Regions from separate parts of the Salmonella sp. FC25216 genome, predicted to be linked through region 1. Evidence: predicted binding sites of a transcription regulator. Region 1 holds the regulator's gene; each other region holds the start of a gene.
What was found. The regulator LexA, encoded in region 1, represses DNA repair genes until DNA is damaged. The targets are predictions, from matches to a motif close to TNCTGTATGTACATACAGNA.
Positions count from the first base shown of each region.

Region 2: mutH (DNA mismatch repair endonuclease MutH) is a predicted target of LexA. The motif match lies at 1,763-1,782, and genes of this name have one in related genera.
Region 3: dinG (ATP-dependent DNA helicase DinG) is a predicted target of LexA. The motif match lies at 1,401-1,420, and genes of this name have one in related genera.

Region 1 covers NZ_JBDGON010000001.1:696,794-705,087, forward strand. Annotated here, with positions in the region: gene zur (zinc uptake transcriptional repressor Zur) at 158-673, shown strand; gene AC3G3F_RS03195 (CsbD family protein) at 771-980, opposite strand; gene AC3G3F_RS03200 (hypothetical protein) at 1,002-1,115, opposite strand; gene dinF (MATE family efflux transporter DinF) at 1,105-2,436, opposite strand; gene lexA (transcriptional repressor LexA) at 2,610-3,218, opposite strand; gene AC3G3F_RS03215 (diacylglycerol kinase) at 3,327-3,695, opposite strand; gene plsB (glycerol-3-phosphate 1-O-acyltransferase PlsB) at 3,866-6,286, shown strand; gene ubiA (4-hydroxybenzoate octaprenyltransferase) at 6,397-7,269, opposite strand; gene ubiC (chorismate lyase) at 7,283-7,780, opposite strand; gene malM (maltose operon protein MalM) at 7,961-8,294, opposite strand, start outside.
Region 2 covers NZ_JBDGON010000003.1:181,434-189,727, forward strand. Annotated here, with positions in the region: gene ptsP (phosphoenolpyruvate--protein phosphotransferase) at 1-785, opposite strand, end outside; gene rppH (RNA pyrophosphohydrolase) at 798-1,328, opposite strand; gene mutH (DNA mismatch repair endonuclease MutH) at 2,011-2,706, shown strand; gene AC3G3F_RS07100 (TerC family protein) at 2,888-3,601, shown strand; gene AC3G3F_RS07105 (YgdI/YgdR family lipoprotein) at 3,771-3,989, shown strand; gene AC3G3F_RS07110 (NADP(H)-dependent aldo-keto reductase) at 4,180-5,220, shown strand; gene lplT (lysophospholipid transporter LplT) at 5,303-6,499, opposite strand; gene aas (bifunctional acyl-ACP--phospholipid O-acyltransferase/long-chain-fatty-acid--ACP ligase) at 6,492-8,294, opposite strand, start outside.
Region 3 covers NZ_JBDGON010000005.1:91,916-100,209, forward strand. Annotated here, with positions in the region: gene rhlE (ATP-dependent RNA helicase RhlE) at 1-1,231, shown strand, start outside; gene dinG (ATP-dependent DNA helicase DinG) at 1,435-3,579, shown strand; gene ybiB (DNA-binding protein YbiB) at 3,609-4,583, shown strand; gene ybiJ (DUF1471 family protein YbiJ) at 4,738-4,998, opposite strand; gene AC3G3F_RS11810 (DksA/TraR family C4-type zinc finger protein) at 5,283-5,549, opposite strand; gene rlmF (23S rRNA (adenine(1618)-N(6))-methyltransferase RlmF) at 5,754-6,680, shown strand; gene ybiO (mechanosensitive channel protein) at 6,677-8,294, opposite strand, start outside.

The DNA.
Region 1 (8,294 bases):
AAGCCTGTTGTTATAATATCGGCCCTCATTATGTATAGATGAGAATACTGATCCGGAAAAGCTTAGCAGGCGATATATTGTTGCGGGGTAATTTCAGAGTTTTAAGCAGCTCGTGGTAAAGTAGCAGATTAGACTTTCATGCCATTCGAGGTGCTACATGGAAAAGACCACAACGCAAGAGTTACTGGCGCAAGCTGAAAAACTCTGTGCGCAGCGCAACGTGCGCCTGACGCCTCAGCGCCTCGAAGTGCTGCGCCTGATGAGCCAACAGCAGGGCGCGATCAGCGCATACGATCTGCTCGATTTGCTGCGCGAAACGGAACCACAGGCCAAACCGCCCACCATCTACCGCGCGTTGGATTTTTTGCTTGAACAGGGGTTTGTCCATAAAGTGGAATCCACCAATAGTTACGTGGTTTGCCACCTGTTCGATCAGCCAACGCACAGCTCGGCCATGTTTATCTGCGATCGTTGCGGCGTGGTGAAGGAAGAGTGTGCAGAGGGCGTGGAAGACATCATGCATACGCTGGCGGCTAAAATGGGATTTGCGCTACGACATAACGTTATCGAGGCGCACGGTCTGTGCCCCGAGTGCGTAGAAGTGGAAGCGTGCCGCCATCCGGGTGAGTGCAGTCACGATCACTCGGTGCTGGTGAAGAAAAAACCGCGCTAGCCAAAACGGGAAACGGGCGACAATAGAGAGGGTGCCGCCCGCATTCATAAGCAAACAGTGGGAAGCACATCCATGTACTCCTGGTGGGGAAAACGTATTACCAGCGATAGTTGTTACGGGTTTCCCAGTCAACAACCTCTTTTTCCGCCTGATCTTTCTGGTAACCGTAACGCTCCTGGATTTTACCTACCAGCTGATCGCGTTTACCTTCGATAACGGTCATATCGTCATCGGTCAGTTTGCCCCATTGTTCTTTCATTTTACCTTTAAACTGTTTCCAGTTACCGCCGGCTTCGTCTTTATTCATCATCTTGTCCTCATCATTCGGTTAGGAATAGCAAGTGTTATTCGCCCAAATGCACTGCAATTTCTGCTGGACGTGATAGTAATTGTAGGCAGGAATTCGGACTTCGGTTTTATATTCAGAATTTTTAACCGTCACGACTGGCAAACCATGTACCCTCGCGCCAGTGACGACGCCAGATAAGGGCCAACGACAGACCGCGAAGCGCCAGAAACACGGTTAATGCCAGCCATAAACCATGATTTCCTAATACCGGCAGGGCGAAGAGCGTTAGCGCAAATCCTCCCGCAGCGACCGCCATGCTATTGCGCATTTCGGCGGCGCGCGTCGCGCCAATAAACATGCCGTCAAGCAGATAGCACCATACGCCCACCAGCGGTAATACCACCTGCCAGAGAAGATACCGATCCGCCAGTAGCTGTATTTGCGGCAATGAGGTCAGTAACGCGACAATATGTTCGCCTGCCAGGGCATAGACTGTGGAAAACAACAAGGCCACAATTCCTGACTGGCGACACGCCGCTCGCCAGACATCCAGTAGCTTGCTACCGTCACGCGCGCCGTAAGCCTGACCGGAGTGCGCTTCTACCGCATAAGCAAAGCCGTCCAGCGCATAGGCCGTAAAGGTGAGTAATGTCATCAGTACTGCATTTACCGCGATAATATCGCTGCCCAGCCGCGCGCCTGACACCGTGATTGCGCCAAAACAAAGCTGAAGGAGCAATGAGCGCAGCATGATATCGCGATTGAGCGCCAAAAGACGGCGCACGTTGCCGCGCCAGGCCTGTTTTAGCATATCCAGCGACACGCCGCGGAGATGGAGAACTTTACGCACCATCATGAAGCCGATCAGTAACGTGGCATATTCTGCGATGACCGTCGCCAGGGCGGCACCCTGCACGTTCATATGAAGCCCCATCACCAGCCACAGGTCGAGCGTGATGTTGAGGATATTGCCCACGACCAACAAGATAACGGGTGCCCGCGCATACTGGACGCCTAACAGCCAACCGAGCAGCACCAGATTCGCCAGTGACGCGGGAGCGCTTAGCCAACGAATTTCAAGGAATTGTCTCGCCTGTACCAGGACAGCGTCGTTCCCGCCGACAATATGTAAAGCCAGCTCGATAAGCGGCGTGCGAAATAGCACAATCATCACGCCAGCGCCCAGCGCCAGTAACAACGGCTGAATGAGCGCCCGGGCTAACGCCAGTGGATTTTTGGCGCCAAATGCCTGCGCCGTTAGCCCAGTAGTACTCATACGTAGAAATAGCAGCAGCATGAAAAGAAAGCTGGTGGCAGTCGCTCCCACCGCCACACCGCCCAGATAAACCGGGCTGTCCAGATGACCAATCACCGCCGTATCGACCAGTCCCAGTAAGGGAACGGTGATGTTAGAAAAAATCATCGGCAACGCAAGACGCCAGAGAGCTTTATCAGAAGAGGTAAAAAACGGCATGGAGAAAAGCCTGACAAGGAGTTAAACGAAACGTGCTCATTGCCGGATGGCAGCGTAACACCTTATCCGGCCTACAAATTAATCATTTCAGCAACTGCATTCCCGTAGGCCTGATAAGCACAGCGCCATCAGGACAAGATTGCCGGATGGCGGCGTACAAGGAGATTAAGAGATTACAACCATTCCCCGTTGCGAATAACACCTACCGCCAGCCCTTCAATCGTAAAGCTTTGCTCGCGCAGATCCACCACTATCGGTGTAAACTCGCTGTTTTCCGGCAGCAGCTCCACTTTATTGCCCTGCTTTTTCAGGCGTTTTACTGTCACTTCATCGTCAATGCGAGCGACAACCACCTGGCCATTGCGCACGTCCTGCGTTTTATGTACCGCCAGCAAATCCCCATCCATAATACCGATGTCTTTCATCGACATACCGCTCACGCGCAGCAGGAAATCGGCGCTGGGTTTGAATAAAGAAGGATCGACCTGATAATGGCCTTCAATATGCTGCTGCGCCAGAAGCGGCTCGCCCGCCGCGACACGCCCGACAAGCGGTAATCCGTCCTCTTCTTCCTGTAACAGACGGATGCCTCGCGATGCGCCGGAAACGATTTCAAGCACCCCTTTGCGCGCCAGCGCTTTAAGGTGTTCTTCCGCAGCGTTTGGGGAACGGAACCCCAAACGCTGCGCGATTTCCGCACGCGTCGGTGGCATACCTGTCTGGCTGATGTGATCCCGAATGAGATCAAACACCTCTTGTTGCCTGGCCGTTAACGCTTTCATTCCGCCCCCTGGGTGTATATACAGTCATGCTGTGAGTATATACAGTTAAAGGTGATTTTGGAACCACAAACGGCGCAAAAAACAAGAGATTTATAAAATTTGGAACCTTTATCGAAAATGTGACCATAACAGGATGCCCCAGGTCATCAGGGCAACGAAAATAGACAGCAGTACCGCAGCCGATCCCATATCTTTCGCGCGGCCGGAAAGCTCATGGTATTCAGAACCAATGCGATCAACGACCGCTTCAATAGCGCTGTTGAGGATTTCAACAATCATGATAAGTAAAACGGAACCTATCAATAACACACGGGTAATCGCATCCACATCCAGCCAGCAGGCGATGACGACGCCCAGCAATACCGCGAGGCTTTCCTGGCGAAACGCAGCTTCGTGAGTCCATGCGGCGCGAAATCCTTTCCAGGAATACCCTGCCGCTTTGATAATTCTGGTAAATCCAGTGGTATTATTGGCCATCAAAAGAACCTTTTTACATTATTAACGTCAATGACATTATACGGTTGCCCCGCACGATTCGGACTACCGTAACGCAGCGCGAAGTATGACGGGATACAACAGAAATTCGCTAAACTTTCTGATATCCTTGCAGCGCATTTGCATTATTAACCAGAGGCTTTACATCGTTTATGTCCGGCTGGCCACGAATTTACTACAAATTACTGAATTTACCATTAAGCATACTGGTAAAAAGCAAGTCTATTCCGGCGGAACCCGCTCAGGAATTGGGACTCGATACTTCTCGTCCCATTATGTATGTCTTGCCATACAACTCAAAAGCGGACTTACTGACGCTGCGCGCTCAATGTCTGGCGCACGATCTCCCGGATCCGCTGGAGCCGCTGGAGATCGACGGCGCGCTGTTGCCGCGCTATGTATTTATTCACGGCGGACCGCGCGTCTTTACGTATTACACGCCAAAAGAAGAGTCGGTGAAACTTTTTCACGATTATCTCGATCTGCATCGTAGTAATCCGGCTTTGGACGTGCAGATGGTGCCCGTTTCCGTGATGTTTGGCCGCGCGCCGGGTCGTGAAAAGGGAGAAGAGAACCCGCCTCTACGTATGATGAACGGCGTACAGAAATTTTTTGCCATCTCCTGGCTGGGTCGCGATAGCTTTGTCCGATTCTCGCCGTCCGTCTCATTACGTCGCATGGCTGATGAACACGGCACCGATAAAATCATCGCACAGAAACTGGCGCGCGTGGCGCGTATGCACTTTGCTCGCCAGCGCCTGGCGGCTGTTGGCCCACGCCTGCCCGCCCGTCAGGATCTATTTAACAAACTGCTGGCCTCGAAAGCTATCGCCCGCGCGGTAGAAGACGAAGCGCGCAGTAAGAAAATCTCTCATGAAAAAGCGCAGCAAAACGCCATTGCGCTGATGGAAGAGATCGCGGCGAACTTCTCTTACGAGATGATTCGTTTGACCGACAGGATTTTGGGGTTTACCTGGAACCGGCTTTACCAGGGGATTAACGTGCATAACGCCGAGCGCGTACGCCAACTGGCGCACGACGGGCATGAAATCGTCTATGTGCCCTGTCACCGCAGCCATATGGACTATTTGCTCCTTTCTTATGTGCTGTACCATCAGGGACTGGTTCCGCCGCATATTGCCGCCGGTATCAACCTTAACTTCTGGCCCGCTGGCCCGATTTTCCGCCGTCTGGGCGCGTTCTTTATTCGTCGCACCTTTAAGGGGAATAAACTCTATTCCACCGTTTTTCGCGAATATCTGGGCGAGCTGTTCAGCCGCGGCTACTCCGTAGAATATTTTGTCGAAGGAGGACGTTCGCGTACCGGACGTTTGTTAGATCCGAAAACCGGCACACTGTCGATGACTATCCAGGCGATGCTGCGCGGCGGTACCCGTCCAATTACGTTAGTGCCTATTTACATCGGCTATGAGCACGTCATGGAAGTGGGAACCTATGCTAAAGAACTGCGCGGCGCGACAAAAGAGAAAGAGAGTCTGCCGCAGATGCTGCGCGGTCTGAGCAAGCTGCGCAATCTGGGTCAGGGCTACGTTAACTTTGGCGAACCGATGCCGCTTATGACGTACCTGAATCAGCATGTGCCGGAGTGGCGCGAATCTATCGACCCTATAGAGGCAATACGCCCGGCCTGGCTGACGCCGACGGTAAATAGTATCGCCGCCGATCTGATGGTGCGTATTAACAACGCTGGCGCGGCAAACGCGATGAACCTGTGTTGTACCGCGCTGTTGGCGTCGCGTCAGCGCTCGCTCACCCGCGAGCAGCTTACCGAGCAGCTCGATTGTTATCTCGATCTGATGCGCAATGTCCCTTATTCTACGGACTCAACCGTTCCTGCCGCCAGCGCTGACGAGCTCATCGCTCACGCGCTGCAGATGAATAAGTTTGAGGTCGAGAAAGACACCATTGGCGATATCATCATCCTGCCGCGCGAGCAGGCAGTGTTGATGACCTACTATCGCAACAACATCGCGCATATGTTGATTATGCCTTCGCTGATGGCGGCGATTATCACCCAGCATCGCCGCATTTCGCGTGATGCGTTGCAGCAGCATGTTGAAGCGCTCTATCCGATGTTAAAAGCGGAGCTGTTCCTACGCTGGGAGCGCGAGGAGTTAGCTGCGGTGATTGACGCACTGGCCAGTGAAATGCAGCGTCAGGGGCTGATTACCGTGCAGGACGACGAACTGCATATCAACCCGGCGCATTCCCGTACGCTGCAACTGCTGGCGGCGGGCGCGCGCGAAACGCTACAGCGTTATGCCATTACGTTCTGGCTGTTGAGCGCCAATCCGTCCATCAACCGCAGTACGCTGGAGAAAGAAAGCCGTACCGTGGCGCAACGTCTGTCTGTCCTGCACGGTATTAACGCGCCGGAGTTTTTCGACAAGGCGGTGTTCAGTTCATTAGTGCTAACGCTACGGGATGAGGGCTATATCAGTGATACCGGCGATGCCGAACCAGCAGAAACGATGAAGATATATCAGATGCTTGCCGATCTGATTACCTCTGATGTCCGTCTGACGATTGAAAGCGCGACGCAGGGCGAGTAAGCCAGCGCCTGAAATGCCCGATGACGCAAGCTTATCGGGCGACTGATATGACGTATTGAAAATTTTGGGTTTGCAGGCCGGGTAAGGCGTAGCCGCCGCCCGGCATGACATCAGAAGTGCCAGTAACTCATCGCCAGCCCTAAAAATAGCACCAGGCCAACGTAGTTATTGTTCATAAAGGCTTTAAAGCAGGCTTCGCGCTCACGGTTCGCAATCAGTTTTTGCTGGTATACAAACAGCGCGCCCGCCACCAGTACAGACCAGTAATATCCCCATCCCAGACCATTCAACCAGCCGATCAGCGCCATTAACGCCATTACGCCAAGCTGCAGAATTCCGATAATCAATTTGTCATAACGACCAAACAGAATCGCGGTCGATTTAATGCCTATCTTGATATCGTCATCTCTGTCGACCATCGCATATTGCGTATCGTAAGCCACCGCCCAGAGAATATTGGCGAGGAACATCAGCCAGCAGCTCAACGGCAGGGATTCGCTCACCGCGGCGAACGCCATGGGAATTGACCAGCCGAAAGCGGCTCCCAGCACTACCTGCGGCAGGTGGGTGTAGCGTTTCATAAAGGGATAAACCCAGGCCAACGCCAGCGCCGCCACGGAAAGCAGAATCGTCATGGCGTTCAGCGTCAGCACCAGCAGAAACGCCAGCAACACCAGTACCACAAACAGGTTGCGCGCTTCTTTCTCTGTCACGGCGCCGCTGGGTAAAGGCCGGTTTACAGTACGTTTTACATGTCCGTCAAATTTACGATCGGCATAATCATTCACCACGCAGCCTGCCGCGCGCATTAACCACACGCCGGCGACAAAAACCGCCAAAATCCACAGCTGAGGCATACCCGGCGTCGCCACCCATAACGCCCAAAGCGTCGGCCAGAGCAGCAGCAACGCGCCAATAGGCTTATCTGTACGCATCAAGCGGTGAAACGCCAGCAGCTTACTCTGCGTCAGGCTCCACTCCATCTTTATCTTCCTCTCAGTACAGCGGCGATGCAGGTAAAAAAAGCTCGGTAAGCAACAGCGGTTTTCCGCTCAACCGCAGGCGAGAGCGGCGCCCCCACAGCGTTGCATCGCGTCCAATTTCAATAAAATCGCGGGTCAGTGTCGATGATGTAAATAGATAACGTCCAAGCGGGGTTTTACCCAGATGTTGTAAGACCTGTTCAGGTCCGCACAGCGTGGATTCCGGTACGACGGTACGTCCGGCAAGCCAGGGCTCGCCGTCAGCGCAAAGAAGTATCTCACGTAGCCAGTAGCGGGATTCGGATGGCAGTAAACCTGACGCTTCCTCGACCTCACTTTGGCCGACAAACGCTTCCCGAATCAGCGTCACGCTTACTCGCTTTCCCTGCTGCTCAAAACGTTTGGTCATAGAATCTTCCAGCAATAGCCAGTCCAGCAAATGGGGCTCAAGCGCAGGAATCGCATCAAAATAGCGCAGCGCACGCAGTTGCGTTAACGCAGGGTGTGACATGCCTTACTCTCCGATTCATAACCTAAAGTCATTGTATCTCAGAAAAGGCATTACGGGGGGCGTAATCACAATTAAGTGATCTGTTGCGCAACAAAAAAATAACAATTCGCATAAAATGATAAAAAAAGGTGCGCCAGGAGACGCACCAGTTGCTGCAAAATCAGCACTGTGGGGAAACGATTACCCCTTGCCTTTTACACTGCTGATAAAGGTGGAACGGGCAGATGTCGATCCCAGACGTTCGGCCTCATCAAGCAGTTTCAGCGCTTTATCGACATCGCCTTTCGCTACGGCATCCTTAATCGCTTTATTAAAATAGCTTTCCGTATCGTTCAACATCGGTTCGCTTTTCTTCGGCGCGACTGGCGCTGGCGCAGCGACCGGCGCGGCGGTATTGCCTACCGTTACCGGCCCGGTACCGGACGAGCCAAACAACGGCCCGACCAATACGCTGGAGCTGCTGTTGGTTTTCACCTTCAGTTTCACTACGCCGTCAGTGGTATGGCGCGCAACC
Region 2 (8,294 bases), on a different contig from region 1:
ACCTCGGCGAAAAGCTCGCGACGCAATCTGGCGTCTGAAAGCAGGTGTGAGTACAGATCGAAAATGGCCGCCGTCTCTTTTTGCGCACCAGCGGCAAAGCGTTTGCTGTACCGTCGGAATTCGTTCGCCGCCTCTTCCAGCGCGCCGGTCAATCGTTCACGTTCAAGAGAGGTATCCAGCGTAGACGCTTCGTAAACCTGTTCCATCAGCGGCATGGTCGCATCTTGCCAGCCCGACGCGATAGCCACGCCCGGCGCCGCAGGAAGCGCGCGGATTCGTGTCTGCCGGTATTGCCCGAACAGCGCTGTGACCTGCGACTGTGACAAGATAGCCGCCATCTGCGTGGCGAGCGTGACGAGGAAAGACTCTTCGCTTTCATCGTACTGGCGCAATTCGCGCTGCTGTACGACCAGCACGCCCAGAAGTTGGCGACGCTGAATGATCGGCACGCCGAGAAACGCGCGAAAACGTTCCTCTTTTACCGACGGAATGTATTTAAAGCTGGGATGTTTTTGCGCATCGGCAAGGTTAATGGGTTCCGCCAGCCTACCCACCAGGCCAACGATCCCCTCATCAAACGCAAGCGCAACGGTTCGACCACGCGGTTTTTTCAATCCCCGCGTCGCCATCAGGTAATAACAGCGTCGGTCATGATCGGCCAGGTAAACCGAGCAAACCTCTGTATCCATCGCAAGACAGATATCCGTGACCAGAATATTCAGCGCCTCGTTCAGACGCGGCGCGCTGGCCACTTTTTCGACTATTTCGCGCAGGCGAGTGAGCATAATTTGCGTGGCTTAACCTCTTTTACGTCGATAAGCAGGCGCGCTTTGTAGCTTAGGCGTATTATCCTGAAGCGCCATTACAACACTTGCAAACTCTTTCATTACCCTGCGGTAGACATCGCGTTTAAACGACACCACTTGTCGAACCGGATACCAGTAACTTACCCAGCGCCAGCCGTCAAACTCCGGCGTGCTGCTGGTTTGCATATTGATTTCGGCGTCGGCGCTCATTAACTGCAAAAGAAACCATTTTTGTTTCTGGCCGATACATACCGGCTTTGTGTCCCAACGCACCAAACGTTTTGGTAACTTGTAACGCAACCAGTTGCGAGTTGAAGCAAGGATTCGCACATCTTTACGGCTTAACCCTACTTCTTCAAACAGTTCCCGGTACATCGCCTGTTCTGCCGACTCCCCTGGATTTATCCCGCCCTGCGGGAACTGCCAGGAGTGCTGACCAAATCGCCGGGCCCACATCACCTGCCCCTGACGATTACAAATTACGATACCTACATTTGGGCGGTAGCCATCGTCATCAATCACCGGACTACCTCAACATAAACCTTATATATGAACGATTGTTTCATACTCCAGTGAGGCGGTAAACCACTCTGTAATAGTGACACAGCCTAATAACAATTGAATAACTCACAGTAAATGGCCGAGTTATAAACAGATGATGACGCCCTTGCGCCATTTTATTCACCTTTTCTGTGGATATAGTTGTGAAGAAGTATGGAATTACCACGGGAAAACCCAGAACAGTCTGAATTCCTCGTGTGAGAGACAGTAAAAATAGTGCCTTATATTCATGGCGTTATAGACAAATATTACATGTCACCTTCATAAATCGTGACCAGCGTCACACCTAAGATCCTTATGCTGATGAAAGATCAACCAGCGTCGGTTTTATCCACAGATTGTGCCAATAACTTACGCACTATTTGTCTGAATTTTCGATTTTCGTCGCACGTCAAGGCTGTAAATGGAAACAGTAGTGGTGGTTTTACACAGTTATCCCAACTTTCTGTGGATAACATAGTGTAAGATCCTGTTTATTGTCAGTGACCAGAATTGGAAAACCTGCTCCTGCGTTGCGCAACACGAAGAAACAACACAAAAAAAGCAATAAAAATCAGTCTATTGAATATAGGACACAGAAAAAGATAAACTCTGTTCACACGGTATAAAATCACTGCTCATTTTTTAACCTAAGGTAATTGCAATGTCCGCTCTTTGTCCGCTACTGACTCCGCCTGCTTCGGAAGCATTGCTGTTAGCCCAGGCGCGGCAGCTTTCCGGCTATACGTTAGGCGAGCTGGCAGCGATAGCTGGTATTACCACACCTAAAGATTTGAAGCGAGACAAAGGCTGGATCGGCGTTCTGCTGGAGATCTGGCTCGGCGCCAGCGCCGGAAGCAAGCCGGAGCAGGATTTCGCCGCGTTAGGCGTAGAACTGAAAACCATCCCTGTGGATAGCCTGGGTCGTCCTCTGGAAACAACCTTTGTTTGCGTGGCGCCGTTAACCGGTAACAGCGGCGTGACCTGGGAGACAAGCCACGTACGCCATAAACTGAAGCGTGTGCTATGGGTGCCGGTCGAAGGCGAGCGCAGCATACCGTTAGCCGAACGCCGCGTAGGTTCGCCGCTACTCTGGAGTCCGAGTGAAGAAGAAGACAGACAATTACGCCTCGACTGGGAAGAGCTGATGGACATGATAGTGCTGGGGCAGGTGGAACGCATTACCGCCCGCCATGGCGAAGTCTTGCAACTGCGGCCCAAAGCCGCCAATGCCAGGGCGCTCACCGAGGCTATCGGCGCGCGCGGGGAACCGATTTTGACGCTACCGCGTGGATTTTATCTGAAAAAAAATTTTACGCAGGCGCTGCTGGCTCGCCATTTTTTATTGCAGAATCCGTAACGCCCGCTACGCGCAAACGCGCCCCCGCTATGGCTACGCATCGGGCCGACGTCCGATAAGCGTAAACGCATTGTCGCCGCTATTTTACACCCTTCGCGGTTGCGCAAATTCAGCCCGGGCTTTCGCCCGCCGCACGACAGGCCTATAATTACCGCTTCTTTTTTTGGCAGGACTTTGTTCGATGTTATTTGCATGGATAACCGATCCCAATGCCTGGCTGGCGCTCGGTACGCTGACGCTGCTGGAGATTGTACTTGGGATCGACAACATTATTTTTCTTTCTCTGGTGGTAGCAAAACTTCCTACGGCGCAACGGAACCACGCGCGGCGGCTTGGGCTGGCGGCGGCGATGATAATGCGTCTGGCGTTGCTGGCATCAATCGCCTGGGTCACTCGCCTGACTAATCCGCTGTTTGAGCTTTTCGGCGAAGCGATTTCCGCCCGCGATCTCATTCTTTTACTGGGCGGGTTATTTTTAATCTGGAAAGCCAGCAAGGAGATTCATGAGTCCATCGAAGGCGAAGAAGAGGGGTTAAAAACCCGTGTTTCTTCTTTCCTGGGCGCAATAGTGCAGATTATGCTGCTGGATATTATTTTCAGTCTTGATTCAGTTATCACAGCGGTTGGCCTCTCCGACCATCTGTTTATTATGATGGCGGCGGTCGTTATTGCCGTGGGCGTCATGATGTTTGCGGCACGGCCCATCGGCGAGTTTGTCGATCGTCATCCGTCGGTAAAAATGCTGGCGCTCTCCTTTCTGATCCTGGTTGGCTTTACCCTGATTCTGGAAAGTTTCGACGTTCACGTTCCGAAAGGGTATATCTATTTCGCCATGTTCTTCTCTATCGCAGTAGAGAGCCTGAATCTGTTGCGCAGTAAAAAGAATCCGCTGTAATCCTGTCTCGCTCCCCCGCCGGGGAGCGAATACTCACTTTATTTCCTTTCTTCTCACAGATTAAGATTTTGCTGCTTCCGACATGCAGAGCTGCGCGTTATTACTAGACTATTATCAGACATATGATTAACAGACTATTATCAGATGCAGGTTACGTGAGGACAAACGGATGAAAAAATGGGCAGTTGTAATTTCCGCAGTAGGGTTGGCTTTTGCGGTATCCGGATGCAGCAGCGATTACGTGATGGCGACAAAAGATGGTCGTATGATCCTGACCGATGGAAAACCGCAAGTTGACGACGATACCGGTCTGGTCAGCTATACCGATGCACAGGGAAACGAGATGCAAATCAACCGTGACGAAGTGTCTCAAATCATCGAACGTTAAACGATAGCCTGTGATCGGGGTCAGCATTCTGTAGACCTTCAGGCTGCGTCCAGGAACGGTGCGTGGCGACCACGCCCGGTAACAATTACGCCGCGCAGCCTGCAATTTTACTTTCCCTTTTGCCTTCCCTCTGCCATTTTTATTGTCCTTTGTCGGGAATTTCTGACTTCATAATAAAAAGGAAACGGCTATGCACTATCACCGTATACCCCACAGCTCGCTCGAAGTAAGTACGCTAGGGCTGGGCACAATGACATTTGGTGAACAAAACAGCGAAGCCGACGCTCACGCACAGCTCGACTATGCCGTCGCAAATGGCATTAACCTTATCGACGCCGCCGAGATGTATCCGGTACCGCCGCGCCCGGAAACGCAAGGGCTGACGGAATCCTATATCGGTAACTGGCTCGCCAAACGCGGCAACCGTGAAAAACTGATCATCGCCAGCAAAGTCAGCGGACCGGCACGTCATAATGATCAAGGCATCCGACCTCATCAGGCGCTGGATCGAAAAAATATTCGCGAAGCGCTACACGACAGTTTGACCCGATTGCAGACCGACTATCTGGATTTGTATCAGGTGCACTGGCCGCAGCGACCCACTAACTGCTTCGGTAAACTCGGCTATAGCTGGACAGACTCCGCACCAGTAGTAAGTCTACTGGAGACGTTAGACGCGCTAAGTGAGTTTCAGCGAGCGGGTAAGATTCGTTATATTGGTGTTTCAAATGAGACAGCGTTTGGCGTTATGCGCTATCTGCATCTGGCGGAAAAACATGACCTGCCGCGTATTGTCACTATCCAGAACCCCTATAGCCTGTTAAACCGCAGCTACGAGGTCGGGCTGGCGGAAGTCAGCCAGTATGAAGGCGTTGAATTGCTCGCCTATTCCTGTCTGGCGTTTGGCACGTTAACCGGTAAATACCTGAACGGGGCCAAACCCGCAGGCGCGCGGAATACCTTGTTCAGCCGCTTCACACGTTACAGCGGCGAACAGGCGCAAAAAGCCGTTGCCGCCTACGTCGACATCGCGAAGCGTCACAATCTTGATCCGGCGCAGATGGCGCTGGCCTTTGTTCGCCGCCAGCCGTTTGTCGCCAGTACGTTACTGGGCGCAACCACGATGGCGCAGCTCAAGACGAATGTGGAAAGTCTGCATCTGACGTTAAGCGAAGAGGTCCTGGCGGAGATTGAGGCGGCGCATCAGGTTTATACCTATCCGGCGCCGTGATGGTCAGTGCCCGGTGGCGCTACGCTTCCCGAACCTGCAAGCCGGATAAGGCGCACTCGCCACCCGGCATATTCATTCTGCATTATGCCTGCCGGCGCTGCCAGATCCACAGCGCCGCGATCGCCAGCGCGAACAGCACGCCAAAGCCGATACCTATCGCCACTGCCGGAACGCCAACCAGCACCGCCAGCGAGTACAACCCCAGCATTAATAGCATGGCGCTATTCTCGCCCAGATTTTGTACGGCAATGGCATTCCCGGCGCCAACGCTCTTCTTACCGCGCTCCTGTAGCAAGGCGTTGAGCGGCACTACAAAAAAGCCGCCCAGCATACCTATCAACAGCAACAAGGCATAAGCAGGCAACAATGCGTGCTGTAATGAGAAGATCGCGACCACAACACCAATCAAAATCCCGGCGGGCATACAGCGCGATACGGTCTCCAGCATCACCAGTTTTGCCGCCGCGCCCGCGCCGACCACAATCCCTACCGCCACCATGGCGTTCAGGTAAGTCGGCGTGGCGTTATCCATAATGCCCAGCGCCACCGGCACCCACAGTACCAGCAGAAAACGCAGCGTCACGCCTGCGCCCCAAAATAACCCGGTGCCCACCAGCGAAAAACGCGTTTCACCGTTACGCCAAAGGACAACGCAAGCGCAGAAAAAGCTACGCGTCATCGCCGCCAACCGCCAGGATTGTCCTGGACGCGCCGCCACAAGCTTCGGGATAAACAGGTTCGCCGCCACTGCGCCAGCGTAGGCCAACGCACAGGCGACCAGTGCGGCGATGACATGCCAGTCGGCCAATACGCCGCCAGCGACAGAACCGAGCAAAATCGCCGCAATAGTAGAGGCTTCCATCAGACCATTGGCTTTAACCAGCTTATCACCTGTCGTCAGTTCGCCCAGAATGCCGTATTTCGCTGGAGAATAAGCCGCCGCGCCAATCCCGACCAACGTATAACCGACAAAAGGATTCACGCCGAGGCAGATACCTGCCGCTCCCGCCAGTTTAAGGCCATTGGCGACCATCATCACCCGGCCTTTGGCAAAGCTGTCCGCGATCTGACCGACAAACGGCGCAAAAAGAATGTAAGCGCCCACAAACACCATTTGCAGAACAGGCTGGCTCCAGTCCGGATAAAACTGGGCTTTCAGCAGCGCCAGCGTCGCAAACAGCAGCGCATTATCGCCAAAAGCCGAGAGAAACTGCGCGACAATCACCGACAGCATCCCTTTCGACCAGATGGAGGTGTTAGTGCGTACTGACTCACTCATGATGTTGTTCCGGCGCATCCACCCAGCTTTTCAGCGTGACAAAATCGGGTTTTCCGCTGCCAAGTAAGGGAAGCTGTTTCAGATAACGGATATCGCGCGGGACGGCAAGTTCCGGAATACCGTGTTCACGGGCATAGTGCTGTAACTTTTCGCGGGTGAGTTCGCTGTCCGTCGTAAACAGTACCAGCGCTTCACCTTTGCTGGCATCGCTTTTAATGGCTGTAGCATGCATTTTGTCCGCCGAGACGCCAAGCGCCAGTTGCTCGACCATCTCCAGCGAGACCATTTCGCCAGCAATTTTCGCGAAGCGTTTCGCGCGCCCCTGAATCTGCACAAAACCATTTTCATCGAAGCGTACAATGTCGCCCGTATCGTACCAGCCGCGCTCGGTTTCGCCCAGGGCGTTTTCCGCCGACGGCACCTCCAGCACGCCCGGTTTTTCCACGCGCAGATAGCCATTCATGATATTCGGCCCTTTAAGCTGTAACCGACCGCCGTTTTCAATACCAGGTACCGCCAGCAGACGAGCGTCCATTCCAGGCAGAATACGGCCAACAGTGCCAGGCTTAGCCGCCATCGGCACGTTAATCGATACCACTGGCGCGCATTCCGTTACCCCGTAGCCCTCAAGAATGCGCAGGCCGAATTTATCCTGCCACAGTTGTTTGGTGCTCTCCTGAAGTTTTTCCGCACCGGCCACCACATAGCGCAGGCGATAAAAATCATATGGATTGGCAAAGCGCGCATAGTTGCCGAGGAAGGTCGATGTGCCAAACAGCACGGTACAGTTACGGTCATAGACCAGTTCCGGCACAATGCGGTAGTGCAGCGGACTTGGATAAAGAAACACTTCCGCGCCGGTCAATAGCGGTGTAAACAAACCCACCGTCAAACCGAACGAGTGAAAGAGCGGCAGCGCCGACATAAAACGGTCATTGGCGGTAAAATCCGCAATCGTTTTTATCTGCTCGACGTTCGCCAGAATGCTTTTATGACTGTGTACCACCCCTTTCGGGTGCCCTTCCGAGCCGGAGGTAAAAAGAATGATCGCTGCGTCTTCCGGCTGCTGTTTTACCTGCGCCAGTCGCGGCGCCAGAAGGTGGGCAAAAATCCACAACTTATCGGCGGGTGTGACGTCCGCTTTTAAATCTTCCAGGTAAATCCAGCGAACCTGCGTTAGCTGTTCCGGCAGATGCCACAATTTACCTTTATCGAGGAACTGGCGGGAGGTAAAAATCGTTTTAATTTCCGCAGCGGTAATCGCGCTGGTCAGCCCTTTTACCCCCGCCGTGTAGTTCATCATAGCCGGAATGCGGCGACGAGAAACCGCGCCGAAAATAACCGCCGCGCTGATGGCAGCATTCGGCAGCATTAAACCGATTTTCTCGCCCTCAACGCTGTACTTTTCCAGAATCCGGCCGACAAAAAGCGTCCTGGTCAGTAATTTACGATACGTATCCGGCGTAAAGTTAATGTCCTCAATACAGTTTTTACCCGCGCCGTAACGATATTGCGCCGCCAGCAACGATTCGTATAACGTCTCGCGCGGGCGCACCGCCATACGCGCTTCCATCATGATCTGATGCAGCATCTCACCCGCTATCTTACGCCTGTCGCGCGCGCGCGGCGCTTCCGGCATCGGTATTTGCGTCGGCGGTAAAATATGAAGCTGAATGCGGGGGAATAAGCGCCGTCTAACCAGGCCTTTCAAGCGACTGAAAGGCGTAAGCTCCGCGCCGTCAATACGGAGCGGAACGACGGTTGCGCCGGATTTTGCCGCCACAAAGCCTGCGCC
Region 3 (8,294 bases), on a different contig from region 1:
CAGCGCCCAGACCGGGACCGGTAAAACGGCGGGCTTTACCCTGCCATTGTTGCAGCATCTGATTACCCATCAGCCGCACGCTAAAGGTCGTCGTCCGGTGCGTGCGTTGATCCTCACGCCAACCCGCGAGCTGGCGGCGCAAATTGGCGAAAACGTCAGAGATTACAGTAAATATCTTAACATTCGCTCGCTGGTGGTATTTGGCGGCGTAAGCATCAATCCGCAGATGATGAAACTGCGCGGCGGCGTGGATGTGCTGGTGGCGACGCCGGGACGTCTGCTTGACCTGGAACATCAAAATGCCGTGAAGCTGGATCAGATTGAGATTCTGGTACTGGATGAAGCCGACCGTATGCTGGATATGGGCTTCATTCATGACATTCGTCGCGTGCTGGCGAAACTGCCGGCGAAGCGTCAGAACCTGCTGTTCTCCGCCACTTTCTCCGACGACATCAAAGCGCTCGCCGAAAAGCTGTTGCACAACCCTTTGGAAATCGAAGTGGCGCGCCGCAATACGGCCTCAGAGCAGGTGACGCAGCACGTGCATTTTGTGGATAAAAAACGTAAGCGTGAATTGTTGTCGCAAATGATTGGCCAGGGCAACTGGCAGCAGGTGTTGGTCTTCACCCGCACCAAACATGGCGCGAACCATCTGGCGGAACAGCTTAATAAAGACGGTATTCGCAGCGCGGCGATCCACGGTAATAAATCGCAGGGCGCACGTACCCGCGCGCTGGCCGATTTTAAATCCGGCGATATTCGCGTGCTGGTGGCGACGGATATTGCGGCGCGTGGTCTGGATATTGAAGAACTGCCGCACGTGGTCAACTATGAACTGCCTAACGTGCCGGAAGATTATGTACACCGTATTGGCCGTACCGGTCGCGCGGCGGCAACCGGCGAGGCGCTGTCGCTGGTCTGTGTTGACGAACATAAACTGTTGCGTGATATCGAAAAGTTGCTGAAAAAAGAGATCCCACGCATTACGACGCCGGGCTATGAGCCGGACCCGTCGATTAAAGCGGAGCCGATTCAGAATGGCCGTCAGCAGCGCGGCGGCGGTCGTGGACGCGGTCAAAGTCAAGGCGGAGCGGGGCGCAGTCAGCAGCCGCGACGTCAGGATAGCGGGGCGCCGAAGGCGAAATCAAAACCGCGCGCAGGCGAGGGGAAACCCGCTGGCGACAAAGCGCGTCCGCCGCGTCGCCCGCGCAGAATCACGCCCGCCCAGTAAATTTTATCCGGCAATATGCCCGGTAGCGCGACGCCTACCGGGCCTGCGTATGACGCGGCGTAGGCGGATCAGGCGCTTGTCGCCGCCATCCGGCAGATAAAAGCGGCGTTGCGAGCCGTATTCCAGAACCGGCAAAAAAGGTATTTCCCGCCCCTGAAATGTGACACAATAGTGGCTGTTTATACAGTACTTCAGGTTTTCTCATGGCATTGACCGCTGCGCTGAAAGCGCAAATCGCCGCCTGGTATAAGGCGCTTCAGGACCAGATTCCCGACTTTATTCCCCGTGCGCCGCAGCGGCAGATGATTGCTGACGTCGCCAGAACGCTGGCCGGGGAAGAAGGGAGACATCTGGCTATTGAAGCGCCGACCGGCGTCGGGAAAACCCTTTCCTATCTTATTCCCGGCATCGCCATTGCCCGGGAAGAGCAAAAAACGCTGGTGGTCAGTACCGCTAACGTGGCGTTACAGGATCAGATCTTTAGCAAAGATTTGCCGCTGCTACGAAAAATCATCCCCGATCTGCGCTTTACCGCCGCCTTTGGCCGCGGGCGTTACGTGTGTCCGCGAAACCTGACGGCGCTCGCCAGTAGCGAGCCTACGCAGCAGGATCTGCTCGCCTTTCTTGATGACGAACTGACGCCTAACAACCAGGAAGAGCAAAAGCGCTGCGCCAGGCTGAAAGGGGATCTTGACGGTTACAAATGGGATGGTCTGCGGGATCATACCGACATTGCTATTGACGACGATCTGTGGCGACGATTAAGTACCGATAAAGCCAGTTGTCTGAACCGCAACTGTCACTATTACCGCGAATGTCCATTCTTTGTCGCCCGACGTGAAATACAGGAAGCGGAAGTCGTGGTGGCGAATCACGCGTTGGTAATGGCGGCGATGGAAAGCGAAGCCGTACTGCCGGAACCGAAGCATCTGCTGCTGGTACTGGATGAAGGTCATCATCTGCCCGATGTCGCTCGCGACGCGCTGGAGATGAGCGCGGAAATTACCGCCTCCTGGTATCGTCTGCAACTGGATCTGTTCAACAAACTGGTGGCGACCTGCATGGAGCAATTTCGTCCTAAAACCACGCCGCCGTTAGCGAATCCTGAGCGACTTAACGCTCATTGCGAGGAGGTATACGAGCTGATCGCCTCGCTCAATGCCATTCTTAATCTGTATATGCCCGCAGCGCAGGAGGCGGAGCACCGTTTTGCAATGGGCGAGTTGCCCGCTGAGGTCATGGAAATCTGCCAGCGGCTGGCGAAGCTGACCGAAACGCTGCGTGGGCTGGCGGAGTCCTTTCTCAACGATCTCAGCGAAAAAACCGGGTCGCACGATATTGTGCGTTTGCATCGGGTGATTTTACAGATGAACCGGGCGCTGGGAATGTTCGAGGCGCAAAGTAAATTATGGCGGCTGGCTTCGATGGCGCAGTCTTCAGGCGCGCCGGTGTCCAAATGGGCGACGCGCGAAATACGCGAAGGGCAGCTCCACGTCTGGTTCCATTGTGTCGGTATCCGCGTCAGCGATCAGCTGGAAAGATTGTTATGGCGCAGCGTACCGCACATTATTGTCACCTCGGCGACGCTGCGCTCGCTTAATAGCTTTTCGCGCCTGCAGGAAATGAGCGGCTTAAAAGAAAAAGCCGGCGACCGCTTTGTAGCGCTGGATTCGCCATTTAATCATGTGGAGCAGGGGAAATTGGTGATTCCTCAAATGCGCTACGAACCCACCATTGATAACGAAGAGCAGCATATAGCCGAAATGGCGGCCTATTTTCGCGAGCAACTGGAGAGCAAAAAACATCATGGTATGCTGGTGCTATTCGCCAGCGGGCGGGCGATGCAGCGTTTTCTGGAGCATGTCGCTGATGTGCGCTTACTCCTCCTGGTCCAGGGCGATCAGCCGCGTTACCGGCTGGTGGAGCTGCACCGTAAACGGGTGGAGAGCGGCGAACGCAGCGTGCTGGTTGGGCTTCAGTCTTTTGCCGAAGGGCTGGATCTTAAAGGCGATCTGCTGACGCAGGTCCATATCCATAAAATTGCCTTCCCGCCGATTGACAGCCCGGTCGTGATCACTGAAGGCGAATGGCTAAAAAGCCTGAATCGTTATCCGTTTGAGGTACAAAGCTTACCAAGTGCGTCTTTTAATTTAATTCAGCAGGTAGGGCGATTGATCCGTAGCCACGCCTGTCGGGGAGAAGTGGTCATTTATGATAAGCGTTTGTTGACCAAAAACTACGGACAGCGTTTATTGAATGCCTTACCTGTTTTTCCGATAGAGCAGCCTGCCGTGCCAGACGTTATAGTAAAACCAAAAGCAAAACCTGCACGCCGCCGACGGCGTTAATGCTGTGAGCACACTTTAAGGAGCTTTCAATGGATTATCGCAAGATCATCAAAGAGATCGGGCGAGGTAAAAATCACGCCCGCGATCTGGATCTGGATACCGCGCGCGGTTTGTATACCCGAATACTGAATGGCGACGTCCCCGACCTGGAAATGGGCAGCATATTGATGGCGCTGCGTATTAAAGGCGAAGGCGGAGCCGAAATGCTGGGCTTTTATGAAGCCATGCAGAATCATACCATCAAACTGACACCGCCTGCGGATAAGCCGCTGCCGATTGTTATTCCCAGCTATAACGGCGCGCGTAAACAGGCGAATTTAACGCCGCTGCTGGCCATCCTGCTGCATAAGTTGGGCTTTCCAGTCGTAGTGCACGGCGTCAGTGAAGATCCGACCCGCGTACTGACGGAAACTCTATTTGAGCTGATGGGGATTGTACCCACCCTACACGGCGGACAAGCGCAGGCCAAACTGGACGGACACCAGCCGGTGTTTATCCCGGTGAGCGCGCTCTGTCCGCCACTGGAAAAACAGTTGGCGATGCGCTGGCGGATGGGCGTGCGCAACAGCGCGCATTCACTGGCTAAACTGGCGACGCCGTTTGCTGAGGATGCCGCGCTGCGTTTATCAAGCGTTTCTCATCCTGAATATGTACCGCGTGTGGCGACCTTTTTTAGCCGCATTGGCGGGCGGGCTTTGCTGATGCATGGCACCGAAGGTGAAGTCTATGCCAACCCGCAACGCTGTCCGCAAATCAGCCTGATTGATAGCCGCGGCGTGCAGGTACTACATGAGCGTCAGAGCGACACGCACGACGAGCCGTTTTCACTGCCTGCGAATAAAGATCCTGAAATCACCGCGCGCTGGATTGAGCGCTGCGTTGCCGGACGCGAGCCGGTGCCGCAATCATTAAAAACGCAAATGGCCTGTTGTCTGGTTGCGACGGGAGAGGCGGCGACGTTAAAAGACGGGCTTGCGCGAGTCGAACAGACTTTTAGCGAATAAAAAAACCCGTCCAGTGGCGGACGGGCAAATAAGGGTAACAAACAGGGTTAATGAGGGTTGGAGCAGTGGGTCTGTTGGCAAGCAGACGAGGGTAATACCCGTCAGAATCCAAACAACAGCGATGTTACAGCCTGAAATCTGGCGGGCAGGTAAATCATTTATAAATCACCGCAGTACCGCTCATTTTGTCATTACCCACGGCGGAGGTGATGTTATAAGCGCTTGCGCCAGCAGCAGCGGCTTTTTCGGCCAGTTTAGCCTCCAGGCCATCCAGCGTGGTGGCGCCGTCGGCAGAAACTACGCCGATTTTATGCAGGTTTTGCGTCTGAGACGCGCTAACCGATTCTGCGGCAAAAGCGCCAAAAGAAAGGGTGGAAAGCGCGATGGCTGCAACAGCATATTTAATGGTTTTCATGGTTCATCTCTCGCAGGTTATTCTGTTTATGGGACGTTGTTTCGTCGATGTGATGAGTATCACGGTTTTTTGCGAAAGATAAAATCGAATAGAATTGACGGCCTTGCTCAAAATTTTTGAATGACAAATAACCTATTGATTATTAATTAATTCAACGGTGGAATTTACCGTTCTTGTCATCTGGCTTTACAGAGCCGAGGTTAACGGCACATTCTGCGACGCAGAACGCTAAAAAGCATGAGCGTAAAGGAATGGATAATACTGGCGGTTTAGGTAAAGAAAGGTTAGCGTAACTGGCTGTCTTTTGAACCTCTGCGATTATATCCTGAAAATGTTGCATTATGTAAATCTTTCTCCTGCTGGTAGGATAGACATAACCGAACGCCCGGTACGGCTTTACGCCGCGCTTCAGGGATAGGGTCGCCGCAAGATTCGCATTCATCGAGACTTTCGCCGTGCGGAAGTTCGCCGCGAGCGCGGGCAACGGCATCTTCAATGGTATTGTTGATTTGTTCATTCACTGCGTCGTCATTTGCCCAGCCGGATGCCATCACGCTCTCCTGATTGTAGGGTGCCTGAGGTTAAGTGTAGCGCCGTCAGGCGAAAAAATCGCATCGCGCGACCTTTTCAGACCATGAGCAGAGCCAATGATATTCAGGTATCCGATAAATCGAGCGAGGCAGGGAATTCGCGGTGGTATATTTACCCCGTGGCGTTATACGGGTATCTTACGCCGCTGCTAAAAGGAGAATGCCATGTCCGCCCAGAAACCGGGGTTACACCCGCGCAACCGCCATCAACACCGTTATGATCTCGCCGCACTGTGTCAGACCACGCCGGAATTGACCTCCTTTCTTACCCGCACGCCCGCAGGTGAACAGAGCGTTGATTTTGCTAATCCGCAAGCGGTAAAAGCGCTCAATAAGGCATTGCTGGCGCATTTTTATGCCGTCACACACTGGGACATTCCGCAAGGGTTTTTATGTCCGCCGGTGCCTGGTCGTGCGGATTATATTCACCATCTGGCGGATCTGCTTGGTGAAACGACAGGGAGTATTCCGGCGCAGGCAACCATTCTGGACGTGGGCGTGGGCGCTAACTGTATTTATCCGCTTATTGGCGTACATGAATATGGCTGGCGATTTACCGGTAGTGAAGTCAGCGACGCGGCGATGTCCAGCGCGCAGGCTATCATTCAGGCAAATGCGGGGTTAAGCCGCGCGATTCGTCTGCGTCGGCAAAAAGATCCGGCGGCCATTTTTACCGGTATCATTCATAAAAATGAATCTTTTGACGCAACGCTTTGTAACCCGCCTTTTCACGACTCCGCCGCCGCAGCCCGCGCGGGCAGCGAGCGTAAGCGCCGCAATTTGGGGCAGAATAAAGATGATGCGCTGAACTTTGGCGGTCAACAGCAGGAGCTATGGTGTGAAGGCGGCGAAGTCGCTTTTATTAAAAAAATGATTGCTGAAAGCCAAGCCTTCCGCCGTCAGGTGTTGTGGTTTACGACGTTGGTGTCGCGTGGCGAGAATTTACCGCCGCTTTACCGGGCGTTGACGGAGGCTGGCGCGGTGAAAGTGGTGAAAAAAGAGATGGCCCAGGGGCAAAAGCAAAGCCGCTTTATTGCCTGGACCTTTATGGATGACGACCAGCGTCGCCGTTTTATCACCCGTAAACGCTAAATCGTCGGTTCGCGCGGCGGCAGAGAATCAGGCGACGGGCCGCCAGCGGGGGCGGGCAGAACCTGATACGTTTGTACCGGCGCGCGAACATTGGCCAGATCAAAATGCTTTTTCACCTGGCTATCAAGGGCAAAACGCACCGTCCACTGCTTGAGCGGTAGGGTGGTGAACGATACGCGTAAAGTAAACGCCGTGTTCGTTAAACCGACAATACCGGCGAATGTGGGTTCACCGATAATCAGCCCGCGAATATCCTCCGTCTGCATCAGCGCCGTTACCGCGTCTTTCAGCGCCTGATTCGCTTTATCCGCATCCTCATGGCGATCCACGTCATAGTTGGCGACAACAGAGCCGATACCCCGCACAAAGTTGGCGAAAGTGGTGATCGAGGACCACGGGATAATATGGTATGCCCCGGTATCCTGCCGCACGCCGACGGAACGAATCGACATTCTTTCGACCGTCCCCGTCAGTGGGCCTATGGTGACTAAGTCGCCGGTATTCATCCCGTTTTCAAACTGGATAAAGACGCCGGTAATAATATCTTTCACCAGGGTTTGCGAACCGAAAGAGATCGCCAGACCTAACGCCCCCGCGCCAGCCAGCAATGGCGCGATATTGACGCCGATTTCCGATAACACGATCATGATGGTTATGGTGCTGATAATCACCGCCAGCGCATTGCGAAACAGCGTCAGCAGCGTGCGCGTGCGGGCGCTGGGCAGCGGGCGACCGTGAATATCGGAGGCCAGGCGATTCTCAATCAGACTGGCGAGAATCGTCCATCCCACGGCAGAGAAGAATAAGATTAACGCGATACGGATGAGGATATCGACCATCTTTTCCCCCGCGCCATAATGTAGCCAGTGCCAGAAATCGAATAGCCCCCAGGCGTTGAGCAACAGCATGACGGCGACGCAGACGGTCAGAAAGCGTGCGACTTTTAGCGCCGAGGAGAGCCAGCCGTTAAGCCGCTTTTGTAATTCCGGGTAATTGCGTTGCGTATGGGGCGACAGGGTGATGGTTTTCGCTATCCAGCGGGTAAACATACCGGAGATAAACGCCGCGATACCAATAATCGCCAGACTGCGGACGGTCGCGCCCATCATAAACTTCAGGCTATTGCCGGGATCGAATAACGAGAAGAAAAACAGCACGATAAAGTAAGCGCTGGCCAGCCAGTGCCACACCAGCGCGAAGGCGCGGATAAACAGACTAAAAAAGGCTAACGATCGTTCCGCCAGACTTAACAAATGCTGCGTAATCTCAGCTTTGTTTTTAAAGATCAGGTACAGCGCCCAGATAGTGATGCAGAGCATGATCGCCACATTAGCCATCGCGCCAACCTGAACATTCACCTGGTTGGAAATAATCGGAACGGCAACAATTAGCCCATAGCCAATCAAACTGCTAAGCGAACTCATACGGCGATTCCAGTAACGCGCTGTCGCGTCCTGAATCGTGAATGGACGTAATTCCGGTACATTAGGGCAAAAAATAAGCCGCAGAATCGCTTTAAAGAACTCTATCAGTGCGAAGGCATTCAGGAACAGGCTTTGCTGAAAAGCGATAGTTCGACTTCCGGCATGGAAATTATCACTGAGCATCTGACCG